4 regions of the Cupriavidus sp. 09_S30 genome follow, and region 3 is predicted to be linked to each of the others. Evidence: predicted binding sites of a transcription regulator. Region 3 holds the regulator's gene; each other region holds the start of a gene.
What was found. Region 3 encodes FNR, which switches genes on or off when oxygen is low (the NO sensors DNR and NnrR bind a similar motif). Its sites were predicted from a motif close to TTGATNNNNATCAA; they were not measured.
Positions count from the first base shown of each region.

Region 1 (4,443 bases), 590 kb from region 3:
AGCACTTCCACCGCGCCCTTCATGGCGGCGTAGACGCTGCAGCCCGGGATGGCGAAGCGCGTCAGGCCGGTGGAGATATTGACGATGCGCCCGCCATCGGCCAGCAGCGGCAGCAGGGCCTGCGTCAGAAAGAACATGCCCTTGAAATGAACCTGCATCAGCGTGTCGAACTGCGCCTCGGTGGTGTCGGTCACGCTGGCATGGATGCCAACGCCGGCGTTGTTGACCAGCGCATTGACGTGCGCACGTCCCCAGCCGGCCAGCGTCTCGCGCACCCGGTCGGCGAAGGCGGGAAAGCTCGCGGTGTCGGCCACATCGAGTTGCAAGGCGGCCGCGCGACGGCCCGTGGCCTGCACCTCGGCAAGCAGCGCCTGCGCTTCGGCGGCGTTTCCGCGATAGGTAAAGATCACGTCAGTGCCGCGAGCGGCCAGCTTCTGGACCATGCTCCGGCCAAGACCCCGGTTGCCGCCGGTGATGATGGCGACGGGGGCTGCAGCGATGGTGGACGAGGCGGCGGCGGTAGAAACCGTAGAGGTGGATGCGGACATGCTGTTCTCCAGTCAGTCAATGGGTAAGAGGAATGCTATTGCCTTGTCACCGGAGAATAAATGTCGATAATTCAATCTATCTGTTCTCCATGGAATAACAATTGATCCGCCCCGACAGCCTGAGCCGCAACAACCAGATCGACGCCATGCGGATCTTCGTGCGCGTGGCGGAGCTGTCCAGCTTCACCCGTGCCGCCGAGAGCCTGGGCATCGCCAAACCCGCCGCCTCGGTCGCCGTGCAGCAACTCGAGAACCTGCTGGGCACGCGCCTGCTGCACCGGACCACGCGCCGGGTGCAGCTCACCCAGGATGGCCAGGCCTGCTACGAGCGCTGCCAGGACCTGCTGGCCGACCTGGACGAGTTCCAGTCCCAGTTCCGCCAGACCCCGCAGGCACTGCGCGGCCGCCTGCGCGTGGACATGCCGGCCGGCGTGGCGCGCGACCTCGTCATCCCCGCCCTGCCCGCCTTCCTCGACGCGCATCCACAACTGGAGGTGGAGCTGAGCAGCACGGACCGCCGCGTCGACCTGGTGCGCGAAGGCTTCGACTGCGTGCTGCGTGTCGGCGCGCTGGCCGACAGCAGCCTGATCGCGCGGCCACTCGGCGCGCTGCGGCAGATCAACTGCGCCAGCCCGGCCTACGTGGCCCGCCACGGCACGCCGCGCACGCTCGCTGACCTCGCCGCCCACCGCGTGGTGCACTACGTGCAAGCGCTGGGCGGCAAGGTGCCGGGCTGGGAGTACCAGGACGAGAGCGGCCCCGCCACGCTGCCGATGGCCGGCGCCGTGACGGTGAGCTCGGCCGAGAGCTACGAAGCCGCCTGCCGCGCCGGGCTGGGCCTGATCCAGGCACCCGCGCTGGGGTTGGCGCCGCTGGCGGCGGCGGGCGTGCTGGTGGAGGTCCTGCCCGACTACCCCGCCCCGCCGTTGCCGGTTTCCCTGCTCTATGCCAACCGGCGCAACTTGCCGCTGCGCGTGCGCGTGTTCATGGACTGGCTGGCCGAGCAACTGGCGCCGTATCTCGATCCTGCCTGACCGTCGACATGGCGAGGCACCGCAGTCTCCACCGCACCCCGGCCCGCAGGACGTGCGCCAGTTCGTCGCATCAAATGAGAGCCTGGAGAACGGCCTCCGCCTGGTCGGCCTCTGCTTGTGAGTCCAAGGCCACGTAGGCGACAAACTGCGGGCCGATCACCGCGGCGGAGAAGCCACGCAGATTGATTCCCGCCTCGGCAAGCTCTTCCGCCAGTGCGGCAGCGATACCCCGCTGATTGCGGCCGAGCACGCGGACGCAGTGCTGCTTATGCGTGACGTTGAAGCCCGCCATGGCGGCCGCCACCATTTCCCTATCCTCTTCCAATGGAGTCACCAGGACGACGCCTTCGCCAGGCCTCTCCGGGCTGCGCCGCGCGATGATCAGTTCCAGGTCGGCCCCCACATCGCGCAGTGACGCCAAGACCGCCGCCAGGCCGCCCGGCTTGTCCGGAATGCCCGCCGCCCACACCTCCACCTGCTCCACCTGAAGATCCATGTTCGACTCCCCTTGTCTCATCCGGTCGGCAGCACCGGGGGCTGCGCCGCCGCCCGATGCGTGGTCCTGCACCCGCGCGCCCGCATGGATGCCATGCCTCTAACGGTAGACGAGAACGGGGATCTTGCAGTGAGTCAGTACCTTCAGTGTTTCGCTTCCGATCAGGAGCGCTTGCACGCCGCGCCGTCCATGCGATGCCATGACGATCAGGTCGCAGCCCTGCTCTTCGGCCGTCTTGAGGATGGCCTCATAAGGGTGGTCGTTGACCACGTAGGCCGTCTTGCACTCCACGCCGGCTGCACTGGCCTCGCTCGCGAGACCGGCCAGGTATCGCGTCGCCTCTTCCCACGCCGCTTTCACGTACTCTTCGCGGGTGTCCGTCAGCATTTCGACTTGATAGGTCAGCACGTGGTAGCTCGGACTGACCCGCACCGCGGTGACACGAGCATTCATTTCGCGCGCCAGTGCAATCGCCTTGTGGAAGGCCGATTCGGCCAAGGGCGACCCGTCGACCGCCAGCAGGAGATGTTTGAACATGGTGTTCTCCATGCCTGCTCTGTGTTCTATGTTCTCTGCTCTTGCGCGAGAGAGCGAAAGGCCGCTCGGCGCGGCAGGCAATGAGGACCAAGCAGCGGAACGCGGGCGCAAGGGCTATCGAAGCCTTCCAGACACCCCGGCCTGAAATCAATGTAGTTGTTGAAAGGCGCCGTCAGTTGACGGAAATCAAGGGCGTATGACCATTGCGTCGGAGAAGAGGCGCCCGCATTCCGTGGCCATGCCGAGTGGACGTTTCTGCACCGCTTGACACCTCGGCAAGCCCTCCGCCACGGACGCTTGTCGACAGTTGTGCTCCAGGGCGACGGCGCCTCCGTGACCTCTCCTGGGCTGGGCTTCCGCGCCTGCGTCCATCCCTGACGCTCTCGCCAATCGGCAAGATCGGCATTCCGATTCGCATTCGCGACGGATCACGACGTGGACCGCCATGAATGGCCGTGGAGACATCGTGAAACGAGCCACCCAGTCGTTTCTTCCCGAGCCGTTGCTGCCGGTCGTGCCGCCAGAGGCGCAGCGGCAGGTATCAGAGCGCAACGGACGCCCGAATGGCCGAGTGATGCCACAAGCGAACGACGCTTCAGGCCGATGAGGGACTTCGGCCAACGGCTGCCCGGTTGAGTCTGCAGCCCCTAACCGACGTTCGCGGAACGCGATTCGAGAGCAGCACATCATTGAACAACTTTCCTCAGGGAATGCCTGCAGAAGTTCAAGCTGGTTTCAAAAAAGCTCTCGATCTAATGCTCGACCGAAGACTCGACGACGCTCGGGGGACTGCGCCGCGTTGGGCGCGACTCCAGCAGCCGATGCAGCATCAATCCGAGCGCTGCCCCGACACACTGGGAGATGACGAAGGCCGGGACGTTTGCTGGCGCGATACCAGAAAATGTGTCGCTGAACATGCGACCAAAGGCCGCCGCCGGATTGGCGAACGAGGTGGATGCCGTGAACCAGTATGCCGCGCCGATATAGGCCGCCACCATGGAAGAAGCACGTCCGCTTGGCGCCCGAAGGATCACCAGCAGCAGGCCCGCAGTCGCCACGGCCTCGGCAATCCATTGCCCCGTGCCGGTGCGGACCTTTGTGGAAAACTGCAGGAGGGGCATGTCGAACATGGCATGTGCCAGCCACGCGCCCAACACCGCGCCCGCCAGTTGGGCCGCGATATATGGGACCAGCGCTGAGCCCGGCAGTTCGCCCCGCGCCGCCATCACCGCGCTGACCGCCGGATTCAAATGCGCACCGCTGATCGGGCCGAAGACCTCGATCAGGATGTACAGGCCGCCCACGGTGGCCGCCGTGTTGGCGAGAAGCACAAGCGCTGTGTTCCCGCCCGCCAGCCGCTCGGCCATGATGCCGGAGCCGATGACAATGGCCAGCAGCATGGCGGTCCCCAGCGCTTCGGCGAGGAGCCGGTTTCGCAGATCAGCCATGACTTTCAGCTTTGCGCGATGCGATCGAGATGGCTCTGCAGCTCGGCGTTGCCCAGCGTATCGAGCGGCAGCATCAAGAGTTGCAGCATGCGGTAGCCAATGGCCTGGCGCGTCAGCGCGAAGGCCTGGCGCTTGCCCGCGTCGCCGCCCCGAGCGTTGGATGGGTCGGCGTAGCCCCAATGTACCTTGACGGGACTACCCGGCCAGTACGGGCAAGGCTCGGCGGCGGCGCTGTCGCACACGGTGATGACGATGCGCATCTGTGGCGCGCCGTCGGCGACGAACTCGTCCCAGCTCTTGCTGTGGTAGCCCGTAGTGTCAACGCCGGCATCGGCGAGGGATTCCAATGCAAACGGGTTGAGGCGGCCGCTGGGCGTACT
Region 1 covers NZ_JBXOWI010000001.1:1,715,475-1,719,917, reverse strand. Annotated here, with positions in the region: gene AC1Z3O_RS08320 (SDR family NAD(P)-dependent oxidoreductase) at 1-548, opposite strand, end outside; gene AC1Z3O_RS08315 (LysR family transcriptional regulator) at 695-1,582, shown strand; gene AC1Z3O_RS08310 (ACT domain-containing protein) at 1,653-2,078, opposite strand; gene AC1Z3O_RS08305 (universal stress protein) at 2,178-2,615, opposite strand; gene AC1Z3O_RS08300 (aquaporin) at 3,368-4,063, opposite strand; gene AC1Z3O_RS08295 (arsenate reductase ArsC) at 4,069-4,443, opposite strand, start outside.
Region 1: a site for FNR is predicted at 2,792-2,805, ahead of AC1Z3O_RS08305 (universal stress protein). Genes of this name have one in related genera too.

Region 2 (4,443 bases), 190 kb from region 3:
CTTCGGCCATGCGGCCGGCGACGAGGTGCTGATCGGCGTGGCGGCGCGCCTGCGCGCCTGCCTGCGCGAATCCGACGTGGTCGCGCGGCTGGGCGGCGACGAGTTCGCCGTATTGCTGGCGCCACTGCAGCGGCCTGGCGACGCGATCCGGGTTGCCGAGCACATTCTTGCCAGCCTGCAAGAGCCGATCATGCTGAAATCCGGTGCGGCGATCAGCGCGTCGATCAGCATCGGCATCGCCGCCCATCCGGTGCACGGCACCACCGCCGAAGCGCTGCTGCGGGCTGCGGACACGGCCATGTATGGCGCCAAGCGCCGCTCCGGCGGCACCTGGCAGAGCGCTCCGCCACCACTGGACGCAGCCGACCAGGAGCCGGCCAAAGGCCGGCCAGGTACCGATCGAGGACCGAGCTAGTCCGCTGAATCATTGAAATGGGAGGTGAAGGACATGCCATGCGGGAATCAGCGCTAGGGCGGAGCAGGGGATTCGGATTGCACAGCAATCCGCCTGCGCAGCGGCACGCGCTTACCAGCGCGTGCACGCCCTGCAAGGGCAAAGCGCAGCAATAGCACGGCTATTGCGAGCATTTGCAACGACGCCGCTGCGTCAACCCGGCCCGCATGGCATGGCAGGCACCGACCGATTTCAGTGATTCAGTGGACTTGGGGAGAAGGAACGTGACCACAGCACAGTCGACATGGATGGCGAGCATGGCACAGGCGGCGGGCCGGGCCGCCGCGGCGATACTGCTGGGTGGTGCGCTGGCCCTGGCCGGTTGCCAGTCCGCGCCCCATGGCGCTCTGAGCGCGCAACAGGTGCAGACGCTGAAGCAGGAAGGGTTCCAACTGACCGCCAACGGCTGGGAACTGAACCTGTCCGAAAAGGTGCTGTTCGGCTTCGATGAAGACACCATCCCACCCGAGCGGCAGGCGAGCATCCGGCGCATCGCCCAGGTCCTGCTGGCGGCCGGCATCGACCACATCCGGCTGGACGGTCACACCGACGACGCCGGCACCGACGAATACAACCTGCGGCTGTCGCTGCATCGGGCGCACACCATCGCCGGCATGTTCGCCGCGGCGGGCTATGCGCGAGCCAATATCGAGACGCGCGCCCTGGGGATGAGCCGGCCGGTCGCGGACAACAGCACGCCCGAAGGGCGCGCCCAGAATCGCCGCGTCTCGATCATCGTGACGGTCGATTGAGCGTCGCTCTGCGGCTGGCCCGCTGGCGCTGCGCCTCGGCAGGCAGACGGCCTCAGTGCGACACCAGCAGCGGCACCTCGGCGTGGCGCAGCAGCACCCGCGTGGCGCCCCCCATCACCAGCTCGCGCATGCGCGAGTGGCCGTAGCCGCCCGCCACCAGCAGGTCGGCCTGCAGATGGCCGACCGCGCGCAGCAGCGCCGGCCCCACGGCTTCCTGCGACGGCACCGGGAAAGGCTGCGCGGCGACCCCATGCCGGCCGAGGTACTCGCCGAGGCCCTCGCTGAGGGCCGCCCCCCTGCCATCCGGATCGACAGTGATCAGGCTGACCCGCTCGGCGCGCCTGAGCAATGGCAGCGCATCGGCGACCGCGCGCGCGGCCTCGCGGCGTCCGTCCCAGGCCACCGCGACATGGCGCGCGTCGACCCGCCGTACTTGTGGCGGCATCACCAGCACGGGCCGTCCGGCATGCAGCAGCACGTATTCGGCGGTCTGCGCCACCAGCACCGGCGCCATGTCGGGAACGGGCGGACGCGCCAGCAGGACGATGTCGGCCACTCGGCTCTGCATGGCAAGCGCCCAGCCGGCATCTTCCTCCAGCAGGCAATGTGCGCAGGACACGCCCGGTGCGGCCTGCGCCACGATGCGGCGCAGGCGGCTCTCATCGGCCTCGCTGCGTTCCTGCTGGCTGCGCTGCGCCTGCTCGGCATAGCGGCCGGCCTCCTCGCCAGCACCGCGGAAGGGGTCGGGGCGAAAGCCCGTGGCGGTCACGCCGATCACGTGGCCGCCGCTGCCGCCCAGGGCGGCCAGCGCCGCCGCTGCCTCGATGCGCGCCTCGACGCCCTCGTCATTGCCCAGTTCGACCAGCACCGTCTTGAAGTCCATGTCGCTCACCTGTCCGATGGAATATTGTGAAGGCAGCCGTCCGGCGTGTCGGCACACCGATCATACCGGCAGGTGCCGGCCCACGGGCGGCCTGCCCTGCGCGGGGTACAGCATCGCAAGGCGCCCTGCGAATCACCTTGACGCGGATCAAGCGGCAGTGCTCGGCACGCACATACTCTAGGCAGTCCGTGGCCGCGCAGCCATGCCCCGCCGGGCCAGCGTGCGCTGGCCCCCTCAACCAGGAGCCCTGCCATGGCGACGACCATGCGTGCAATGATCTTCGACGGCGTCAGCCCGGTGCTGCAAGCGCGCGAGGTGCCGGTGCCGGCGCCGGGGCCCGGCGAGCTGCGCATTGCCGTCAGCACCTGCGGCGTCTGCCGTACCGACCTGCACGTGGTCGACGGCGACCTGCCCCGCCCCAAACCCGCCCTGATACCCGGCCACGAGATCGTCGGCTATGTCGACGCCTGCGGCAGCGGGGTCAGCGGTTTCACCCTGGGCGAAAGAGTCGGCGTTCCCTGGCTCGGCCATACCTGCGGGCATTGCGCCTTCTGCCGCGGCCAGCGCGAAAACCTGTGCGACTCTCCGCAGTTCACCGGCTATACACGCGACGGCGGCTACGCCGAGTACGTCGTGGCCGATAGCCGCTATTGCTTCGCCCTGCCCGACAACTACGACGACGAACATGTGGCGCCGCTGCTGTGCGCCGGCTTGATCGGCTACCGCACGCTGCGGCTGGCAGGCGACGCCGCGCGCATCGGCATCTACGGTTTCGGCGCCGCTGCCCACCTGGTGGCCCAGATCGCGGTCGCACAGGGGCGCGAGGTATTCGCTTTCACGCGCAGCGGCGACAGCGCGGCCCAGCAACTCGCGCGTGACACCGGCGCAAGCTGGGTGGGCTCCAGCGACGAAGCCCCGCCCGCGCTCCTGGACGCGGCGCTGATCTTCGCGCCGGTCGGCGCCCTGGTGCCCGTGGCACTGCGCGCGGTGACCAAGGGCGGCACCGTGGTCTGCGGCGGCATCCATATGAGCGACCTGCCCGCCTTTCCCTACCGCCTGCTGTGGGAGGAGCGGCGCCTGCTGTCGGTGGCCAACCTCACGCGCGCCGACGGGCTGGACCTGATGCAGTTGGCCGCCGCCATCCCGCTGCGCACCCACACCACCGCCTATCCGCTGGAACAAGCCAACGCCGCCCTGGCCGACCTGCGCGACGGCCGTCTGGCGGGCGCGGCCGTGCTGCGCATCCGGTGCTAGTGGACTAGGCCCCACGCCAGCGGGGTGCCCAGGCCTGGCCTTGCGCCATTCCACGAGCCGCGCGCATGTCATATACTCGGCCAGCGCAGGCTTGTGCGGGCGTAGAGATCGGAAAAGCAATCGTACGGAGAACGTACCAACATGCAAAGTCAGGCGCTCGAGCAAGCCATCGATGCGGTCGTCGTGGTCGACATGCAGGGACGGGTGACGCTCTTCAACGCCGCGGCCCAGGCCCTGTGGGGCCGGGCCGGCACCCCGACCATCGGCCGCCCCGCCGCCGAGCTGGGCCTGCCGCCCGCCCTGGCCGCCCTGCCCGCTGGCGAGGACAGCGCGGCGCCGGCCAGCCTGCGATTGCAGCGCGCCGACGGCAGCCATCGCGACGTGATGCTGCATGCCACCCGAATGGGGGTGGATGCGCTGGCCATCTTCGCGCTCGACAGCGGCAATGCCGGCAACGGCGGCAATGACAGAGAGTGCGCCCTCGCCTCGGCCTACCTGGACGTGGCCGGCAATCCGGTTCTCTTTCTCGATGGCAGCGGCTGCGTCAGCCATGTCAACCGAGCCTTCTCCGAGGTATTCGGCCTGCAGCGCTACCAGGCGGTCGGCCGCAATGCGCTGGCACTGCTGCGGCCCGCCAGGACCGGCGAGGGGCATATCGAAGAGATCCAGTCCGAACTGGCGCAGGGCGCCACGCTGCATCGCGAAGCCCTGCTCGAGGACCGCCTCGGCCGGCCCCGCTGGTTCGCCGCGGCGATCAGCCCGATCAAGGATCATGAGGGCAAGCTCGGCAGTGCCGTCTGCACGCTGACCGACATCAGCGCCACCAAGATGCGCGACATGATCCAGCGCAAGGCGCTGGAAGCGCTCGCCAAGGACGTGCCCAGCACCGAGATGATGAGCAGCCTGTGCCGGCAGATCGAGGCGGTGGCCCCCGGCGTGATCGTCAGCATCGTCCGCGTGACCGATGGCAAGCTGCACACGCTGGCCGCGCCGGGGCTGCCCGCTGCCTGCGCACAGGGAATTGACGGCCTGCCGATCGGACCGATGGTCGGCTCCTGCGGCACCGCCGCCCACCGCGGCGAGCCGGTGATGGTCACCGA
Region 2 covers NZ_JBXOWI010000001.1:931,873-936,315, reverse strand. Annotated here, with positions in the region: gene dgcN (diguanylate cyclase DgcN/YfiN) at 1-415, shown strand, start outside; gene yfiB (outer membrane lipoprotein YfiB) at 679-1,206, shown strand; gene AC1Z3O_RS04425 (universal stress protein) at 1,259-2,089, opposite strand; gene AC1Z3O_RS04420 (zinc-dependent alcohol dehydrogenase family protein) at 2,342-3,343, shown strand; gene AC1Z3O_RS04415 (bifunctional diguanylate cyclase/phosphodiesterase) at 3,485-4,443, shown strand, end outside.
Region 2: a site for FNR is predicted at 2,227-2,240, ahead of AC1Z3O_RS04425 (universal stress protein). Genes of this name have one in related genera too.

Region 3 (4,443 bases):
CAGTTCATCCAGCGTGCGCAGCCCCAGATCGTCCAGGAATGCCTTGGTGGTCGCATACAGGGCCGGCCGACCCGGAACATCGCGGTGACCGATCACTTCGATCCACTCACGGTCCTCGAGCCGCTTGATCACTTCGGTGCTGACCGTGACACCGCGGATCTCCTCGATGTCGCCACGCGTGACGGGCTGCCGGTAAGCGATGATGGCCAGCGTCTCCATGACCGCACGCGAATATTTGGGCGGTTTTTCCGGATTCAGGCGATCCAGGTATTCCCGCATTCCCGGCCGGCTCTGGAAGCGCCAACCGCTGGCCAGGGCCACCAGCTCCACGCCGCGCTGCTGCCAGTCCTGGCGCAGCTCTTCCAGCAGCACACGAATGGTATCGGCGCCCACCTCATCGGCAAACAGGCGGCGCAGGTCGGCAACACGCAAGGGCTCCTGCGCACAGATCAGCGCGGTCTCGAGGACGATTTTCGCCTCTTGGGTATTCATATATGGATGTGTGCAGCCTGTCTTTGCACCTGCCTCCGGCAGACGCCAGAGGTTTCGGGAATTTCGGATTCAGCGAGGCCGAAGCGCCATCGCCATCTCATTGTGCGGCCGGCCGGCATGCCATCCGCATGAAAGCCGCGCGCCCATCTTGTTCTGCTTCGGGTTGCCGGGTCAGTCCGGCGGAGAATTGCCCTGCCGCCGGCATCGGCGCCGACCGTAAGGCCTCTTGCGTCGCGCTGCCCTTCTGGAGCAGCGACATGGCACGAAATGGCTGAACCCTTTCGGCCGCAAGAACGATGCAGTCAACCGCACGGCGTACGCGTTTCCCGCAACACAATGCCAAGCCGGTCTTTTGAACCGGATCTTTTCAACCGGAGTGGCTTGCTGCGAGGGGGCCCGGCCGCCAGGAGCATCCTGCCCGGCAAGGCAATCCGGCCAGCATGTGATGCTGCCCGGCGAGACCGCGGCTGCGCCAGCGCGATACTGCAATTCTGCCGATTGTATGGCATTCCGGGCCGGCGCTGCAACCGCCCCGTCGGTGGGATGCGCCCGCCACTTCGGCCGGCACGAGCCGCATCGGCCACCCACCACGGTGTCGGCTCAGAAGACGACGCAGAAACCGTGCTCGGCGAGGGTGTGCGGCAAGACCGCGGCCCGGGCCAGACCGGCCACGCCGAATGCCGTCACCGCCACGCCGGCGCTGGCGCGCACCCAGGGCCGGCGCGACCACTGCCGCAACAGGCCCGATAGGCCTGACAGCATCAGCAGGTTGGGCAAGGTGCCAAGACCGAACACGCCCATGAGCAAGCCCCCCGACAAAGCGTTGCCCGCAAGCAACGACAAGGCCAGCGCACCATAGACCATGCCGCACGGCACCAGCCCCCACGCCAGGCCGATGCCGAAGCGGCGCAACAGCCGCCCGCGGCCGGCCACGAGCGGCGTGCTGGCCGGCTGGCGCGCGCGTGTGGCGGCGCCCAGCCTTCGCGCGACACCGCCGGCAACCCGCGCCGCCAGCCGCTCCAGAACCGCGAACTGTGGCGTGCGCCCGCCCAGCAGCCAGAGCCCCGACAGCACCAGCATCAGGCTGCCGGCAATGAAGAGCGCGCGCTGCACGGGCAGATAGTCGGCACGCCACGCCCCGGCGCCGACCGCGCCAAGCGCCGCGCCCAGCAACATATAGGTAGAGACGCGGCCCACGTGCATCGCCAGTTGCTCGCACAGCCAGTCGCGTGGCCTGCGCAGCACTGCAACGGGGATGCCCTCGCGCCGCTGCTCGACGGCAAGCGCAATGCCGCCGCACATCGCAGCGCAGTGCACGCCACCCAGCAAGGCCAGCAGAAATACGCTGAAAAACACTGCGACAGTCAACTTTCACTCCCCTTCAGATCGCTACGCACAGTAAAATGCATTTATTGTGCCCTCGCAGCTTACTTAAACAGGCCCCCAATTGCTCAATTCCATTCCCGTCACCGCAATGTCGCCCCGTTGCTCGTCCTGCTCGCTGGGGCATCTGTGCGTACCGGTCGGCATGAATCGCAATGACGTTGAGAAGATCGATTCGCTGGTCAAGGAGCGCGTGCGAGTCCACAAGGGCGAGACCCTCTATCGGCTGGGCGAGCCCCTCAGCGCGGTCTACGCCGTGCGCTTCGGCACGCTGAAGACGCATGTGACGATGGAGGACGGCCGCTCCCAGATCACCGGCTTCCACCTCCCCGGCGAGGTCGTCGGCCTCGACGGCCTGGGCGAGATGCAGCATGCCTCCGATGCCACGGCGCTGGAAGACACCGAGGTCTGCGTGATGCGCTTCCAGGACTTGCAGACACTGTCGGCCGACGTGCCCTCCCTGCAGCAGCAGTTCCTGCGACTGATGAGCAAGGAGATCACGCAGGACCAGGTCATGCTGCTCACGCTGGGCTCGATGCGCGCCGAAGAGCGCCTCGCCGCCTTCCTCGTCAACCTGTCCGAGCGCCTGTCCGAACGCGGCTACTCGTCCACCGAGTTCGTGCTGCGCATGAGCCGCGAGGAAATCGGCAGCTATCTCGGCCTGAAGCTCGAGACGGTCAGCCGGCTGTTCTCCCGTTTCGCCGAAGCCGGCCTGATCCAGATCCGCCAGCGCCACGTCAAGCTGGTCGACGTGCCCGGCATCAAGCAAGTCTACGGCAAGGCCTGCTGAGGCGGCGACCGCCGCAGGCGCGGCAGGCCGCCGCCCGCGGCAAGCCATATCGCGCCACCCGCGGCCGGCGCCCGTCATCGCCTACTCCAGTTCGTCGGTATCGCTCAGGCGGATCGGCATCGTGTAGAGCGTCAACGCGCTAGACAGGGCGCACAACAGCCACGCCAGCAGGAATCCGATCGTATAGACGGCCTCGCGCGAGGCCTCGATGGGCCGGCCGAACAGGCTGAGGTCGCTCGGGTCCACCAGCGAGAACACCACCGCGGTCGCCAGCCCGCCGACCAAGAAGGCCGGCCACAGTACCCACATCAGCCAGCGCGCCCTCATGGCCGCCCCGCTGCCGGCGCCATCGCCGCCCGTTGCGGCCCCTGCCGCTCCACCACCAGGCCATGTTGCTTCACGCCCTCGACGATGGGCTTGTCCGGATGGCTCATGGCCAGCCAGATGGTGAAGCCACAGGCCACCATCGCCGCCAGCGGGCCGCTCATGAGCAGCCACGGCCAGGGTTCCTTCCACCAGGGATTGCTTTGTTGCTTCATCAAGCGGGCCTCCGTAGTCGGTTGTCGGCTGGGTCCTTGCATGGAAACGCTCACTGCTTTCATTCGGCAAGGGCAGTGCTGCCGCCCTTGCCTGTCTGCTACCCCTGCGCGAGGCTACAGGTCGCGCGGCACGATGAAGCTGGTCGACTGGCTGATCTCGACTTCGCGCTCACCCTCGCCCTTCACCGTCACGTTGATCTTGTGCGTGCCCTGGCGCGCCTCCTCGATCGGCACCCGCACGCGAATCGGCAGCAGCCGGTTCGAGGTCGGCGCGATCTCGCCGATGACGCCGTCGTACTCCACCGTCATGTGGCCAAGCTCGGCACTGTCCGCGCGGATGGCGATGCGCATCGGCGACTCGCTGGTGTTGATCACCTGCAGGCGGTAGACGTTCTCGATCCAGCGCCCTTCCACTTCGCGCCCGAGGGCGCCGCGGTCGCGGATGATGTCGACCTTGAGCGGGGTACGCAACATCAGCGACACCGCGAAGCCGGCCAGCAGCGCGAACCAGATCGCTGTGTAGATCATCACGCGCGGACGCAGCAGGCGCGCGCGCGCCGACTTGGCCGTCAGGCCCTTGCGCATCGCGTTCTCGGACGTGTAGCGGATCAGCCCGCGCGGGTACTCCATCTTGTCCATCACCTGGTTGCAGGCATCGATGCAGGCGCCACAGCCGATGCAATCGTACTGCAGCCCGTCGCGGATATCGATGCCGGTCGGGCAGACCTGCACGCAGATGCTGCAGTTGACGCAGTCACCCAGCCCCGCGGCGCGATGGTCGGCCTTGCGCGAACGGCTGCCGCGCGGATCGCCGCGCCCCGTATCGTAGGTGACCACAAAGGTGTCGCGGTCCACCATCACGCTCTGGAAGCGGGCGTACGGGCACATGTACTTGCACACCTGTTCGCGCATGAAGCCGGCGTTGCCCCAGGTGGCGAAGGCGTAGAACAGCATCCAGAAGATCTGCCAGGGCCCCAGCGCCAGGTGCATCACCTCACCGCCGAGTTCGCGGATCGGTGCGAAGTAGCCGATGAAGGTGAAGCCGGTCCACAGCGCCACCAGGATCCACAGCACATGCTTGGTCGCCTTCAGGCGCAGCTTGCGCAAGCTCCATGGATCGCTGTCGAGGCGGATGCGCGCGAAGCGGTCCCCTTCGACATGCCGCTCGATCCACATGAAGATCTCGGTGTAGACCGTCTGCGGGCAAGCGTAGCCGCAGAACAGGCGCCCCGCGATGGC
Region 3 covers NZ_JBXOWI010000001.1:1,126,770-1,131,212, reverse strand. Annotated here, with positions in the region: gene scpB (SMC-Scp complex subunit ScpB) at 1-492, opposite strand, end outside; gene AC1Z3O_RS05285 (sulfite exporter TauE/SafE family protein) at 1,093-1,860, opposite strand; gene fnr (fumarate/nitrate reduction transcriptional regulator Fnr) at 1,940-2,665, shown strand; gene AC1Z3O_RS05275 (hypothetical protein) at 2,747-2,992, opposite strand; gene AC1Z3O_RS05270 (hypothetical protein) at 2,989-3,204, opposite strand; gene ccoG (cytochrome c oxidase accessory protein CcoG) at 3,319-4,443, opposite strand, start outside.

Region 4 (4,443 bases), on a different contig from region 3:
GTCAGCCAGATGCGCCATGCCTTCGAAGGAGCGGCGGACGAGTCGCCGGTCGAGGTCGAGTGGCGCGCCCAGCAGGGCGCTCCGCTCGACGTGGTGCAGCGCGAGGCATGCATGGCGGACCTGATTGTCGCGGGCCAGTACGACCCCGGCGACGGCGATTCCTGGGTCACCGAGAAGTTCGTCGAATCCCTGCTGCTGAGTTGCGGCCGTCCGGTCCTCGTGGTGCCTTACACAGGGCGGTTCGCCAGCACCGGCGCTACGGTGATGCTGGCCTGGGGCGGCACGCGCGAATCGACGCGCGCCATGCACGACGCGGTGCCGATCCTGGCGCAAGCGCGAGCCGTGCACGTTGTCTGCGCGCCGCATGCCAGCGGCACCGGCCACGAGCGCGAAGCGCCCGGCGAGCATGCCGTGGACTACCTGCGCCGCCAGGGCATCGAGGCGACGCTCGAGACGCTGCCCGGCGTGACCGACCAGGCGCTCGGCGAGCTGCTGCTGTCACGCAGCGCGGACCTCAGCGTTGACCTGATCGTGATGGGTGCATACGGACATGCCCGGATGCGGGAGGTGGTGCTGGGCGGCGTCACGCAGACCATGCTTGCCGCGATGACGGTGCCGGTGCTGTTCTCGCACTGACGCGCAACGCGCGGTCTCCCACGCCGCAGCGCCGGCCCCGCGGTGCCGCCGTGCTGGCGGGCTGGATGCAGCATACCGCGCCGGCCTGGAGCAGTGGGCCCATAGACTAGAGGCGGAACATCGCACTCATGCCGTCGCTGCCATCTCCTTCGCGCTCGCGCTGCAGCACATTGGTCAGCATGCCGATGTCCGCGCCAAGGGAGCGCACCGCGTCGTCCAGTGAAAGGATGCCGACCACGGTGGAATCGCCTTCCTTGACGGCGAGCCGGCGCACGCCATGCGCCAGCATTCTGCGCAAGGCATCGCTGACAGCCGCATAGCCTTCGGTGGCAATCACGCCCCTGGTCATGACGGCGGAGACGGGCGCATTGCCGCAGGCAGGCTGGTCCGCGAGCCCGTGCACGACCAGGTCGCGGTCGGTGACCACGCCGAGGATGCGCTGGTAGGGGCCGTCCTTCTCGGTAACGAACAGCATCTTGGCATGACGATCGCGCATCAGCCGTGCGGCCTCGTGCAAGGTACAGGACAAGGGCACGTGATGCACCATGCGGGAACACACTTCGTCGACTCTCATTGGCGGCTCCTGTCATGCAGGCCTGCAAGCCAGTTCACTATATGAGCGCCGGACCGCCCTGCCTTGATCGAGCGCAAGGGCTGGGCACATGCCGCATGCATCAATGTGCCGCGTGCGTCCGTCGTGGCCGGCCCGTGTGCCGGACCGCGCTCCGGCCTGCCACCGAGGCCGCTCTCAGACCGGGAAACGGAAATGACCGCTGTGCAGGACGATGCGGTGCGCGTCGGTGATCTCGAACAGCGCCCGGGCGACGCGCTGGATCTCCTCCTTGTTGTCCTGGAAGGCGACGATCAAGTCCTCGGCCCGGCAGGATCGCGCGCCGAAGTGATCTTCCAGCGCTTCGGCCGTGATCGAGTAGCTGGCGGGCTGGCCATCGACGTCCGCCGCGCAGTCCAGGGTGGGCCCCGCCGCACAGTAGGCCGGCGGCCGGTGGGAGAAGGCGATCCGCTTCACGATGGCGTACCTGGGGCCGCCGGGACGTCTGTGGCTGGCTGGCTCTCGCGCACGAGCAGCACCGGCACATCGCATTCGCGCGCCAGGCTTTCGGCCACGCTGCCCAGCAGCAGGCGACGCAGGCCGTGCCGCCCATGCGTGCCGATCACGATCATCTGCGCGCCACCGTCTTTGGCCGCCTGGCGGATGGCGGAGGGGATGTCGCCCTGCGACAGCATGTCGTTGACGAGCCGGGTGTCGGTCGCCACCCCAGCCGCGCGCGCGGCGGCGGCCGCGTTCTTCAAGAGTTCTTCGCCGGCGGCGACACGCCGCGCGCCCAGTTCGTCGGTGTCGACGTATCCGAGATCGCGCTTCAGGTAGCTGTTGTCGATGACATGGACGATTTCCAGCCTTGCCTTGGAAGACGAAGCCAGCGCGATCGCCTCCTGCAGTGCCCGGCTGGCACAGCTGCTCTCGTCGAGGGCCACCAGGATGGTTTGGGGCATGATATGGGCCTCCTTCGCTTGCACGCCGCTAGTATTCTGCGCCTGTATCGATGGCATGCCGAGGGGCTGCGCCATCGCCCAGGGGGGCGGGCACGCCACACCGCTCATCTCGCCACCGCATGGCTTCCAGTTTGGATTGCCGGTGGCGTTCCGGCTTGACCTGGATCAGCGAATCCTGCGATGTCCAGGGACGGCGAGGTCGCAGCGCCACAGCGCAGATGCATCGATGGGTGGCTCGCCGCGGCCTCGGGAGCGGCGGCGCGGCCACCTCGTGCACCGCGGCAGCATCTGCCGGCCCGGCGAACTTGATCCTGGCCAATCCGGGGCGTTGCAGGTCGACTAGGCTCAAGGCGTAGGGCGGGCCGCGTCGGCCCGCGCTACCCGACTGGGCGGGGGCTCCATCATCTGCCTTCCATCGAGGAGAGCCACATGCGCGCATCCACGTTGGCATTGAGCCTGTCTTGCGCCGCGGCCCTCTGGGGGGCCGCCGATGGTCCACTGCTTGCGCAGGAAGTGAGCGCCGCGCCGCCGGTCCAGCACCAGCATGGGATTGCGTATGTGTCGGGCGGCGTCGGCCGCGACGAAGCCGTCGCAATCCGGCGCATGGCGCCGCGGTTCAATGTGCGCATGCACTTTCTCGACAGCGCAGGCGGCGGCGCTCTCTCCGATGTCTCGGTGACGGTCTTCGACGCCCGGCGGCAGATCATCCTGCTGGCGCTGAGCGAGGGGCCTTTCCTGTACATAACGCTCGCGCCCGGCAGCTACCGCACCGTCATCCGGTATGGCACGGCACTCGAATGCCGCAGCATCCGCGTGCAGGCTGGCGGCCACCGGGTCCACCTGCTCGTGCGTTTCCCGGCGGAGTTCGAGGAGGGGGAATTGCTGGCCGGTCCACTGGAAGTCGGTGCGGTCTGCGGGCACGCGCCCGCATGCTGTGGCGGTACCCATCGATGAGGAGCACCCCATGTATCGAAAGATCCTTCTCGCGGTCGATGGCGGCCACGCCTCCCGCCTGGCCACCATCGAGGTGGCTGCGCTGGCCAAGGCCATGGACGCGGCGGTAGAGGTGGTCTATGTGGTCGATGACCGTGAACCGCTGTTCGAAGTCGCGTACCTCGACCGCAACGAACTTTTGCGCTGCATGGCCGAGCTCGGCCGGGGTGCCTTGCGCGCTGCCGGCGATGTGCTGGCGGCGGCCGGTGTCTCCTGCACCTTGGTCCTCGCCGACAAGTGCGTGAAGCCAGGGCGGATCGCGGAAACGATCGTGGCCAAGGCCGAGGGCTGGGACGCAGACCTGATCGCAATGGGTACGCACGGGCACCATGGCATGCAGCGGGTGCTGATGGGCAGCGTCGCCAGCAGCGTGCTGATGCAGTGGGATGGTCCCGTGCTGCTCACGCGCAGCGGCGTCGACGATTGAGATGGCGCCGTGGTGCGGCCGGCATCCCGAGCGCAAGCGCACACAACTTGCTGTGACGACGCTGTTGAATCCTTGCGGGGCGATGGCGCCGCGCTTCCCTCAGTGCACTTGCTGCGAACGCTCGGCAACGCGGCCGACTCCCTGCGTCCGCCATGCGACGGGCGGCACCCCGAACTGAGCGGAGAACCAGCGCGTGAATGCGCTCGGCGAGCCGTAGCCGAGCAGTTCGGATACGCGCAGCAGCGAATAGCGCGGATTCTCGACATAGCGCCTGGCCAGTTCGCGGCGCACTTCATTGAGGATGCCGGTGAAGCTCTCGCCGGCATCGTCGAGCTGGCGCTGCATGGTGCGCAAGCTCAGCCCCAGTCCCTGGGCCACCGCTTCACAGGTGGCACGGCCCATCGGCAGCATCAGGTAGATGGCACTGCGCACTTCGTGGCTGATCGAGCGCTCGCCGGCTACCGGCAAGGCATCGATGAAGCGCTGCGCATAGCGCGCCATGGCCGGGTCTGCGGCAGGATTGGGAGAGTCCAGGTCGGCCGCCAGGCAGACGATGCCGTTGAACTCGCTGTCGAACTCCAGCGGGCACGCGAAGATGCGCTTGTGAACACGCAGGTCTGGCGGCGCCGCGTGCGCGAAGTTGACGCTGAGCGGATGCCAGCGCGCGCCAAGCAGCGCGTGGCACATGCGGAAGACCACGCCGATGGCCAGTTCGGTCGCCTGGCGCGATGGCACATCCGAGACGAGTTCCTGCCGGATGATGACCACCTTGCCGGCGTCCTCGAGCAGCAGCGCGACCGAATCGTTGACCAGGTGGCGATAGCGGATGGTGGTGGCCAGCGCCGCACGCAGCGTGGGCTGCTGGCTGATCAGCA
Region 4 covers NZ_JBXOWI010000002.1:3,059,106-3,063,548, reverse strand. Annotated here, with positions in the region: gene AC1Z3O_RS33885 (universal stress protein) at 1-636, shown strand, start outside; gene AC1Z3O_RS33880 (CBS domain-containing protein) at 743-1,210, opposite strand; gene AC1Z3O_RS33875 (DUF1488 family protein) at 1,385-1,663, opposite strand; gene AC1Z3O_RS33870 (universal stress protein) at 1,660-2,148, opposite strand; gene AC1Z3O_RS33865 (hypothetical protein) at 2,578-3,102, shown strand; gene AC1Z3O_RS33860 (universal stress protein) at 3,113-3,568, shown strand; gene AC1Z3O_RS33855 (AraC family transcriptional regulator) at 3,668-4,443, opposite strand, start outside.
Region 4: a site for FNR is predicted at 2,304-2,317, ahead of AC1Z3O_RS33870 (universal stress protein). Genes of this name have one in related genera too.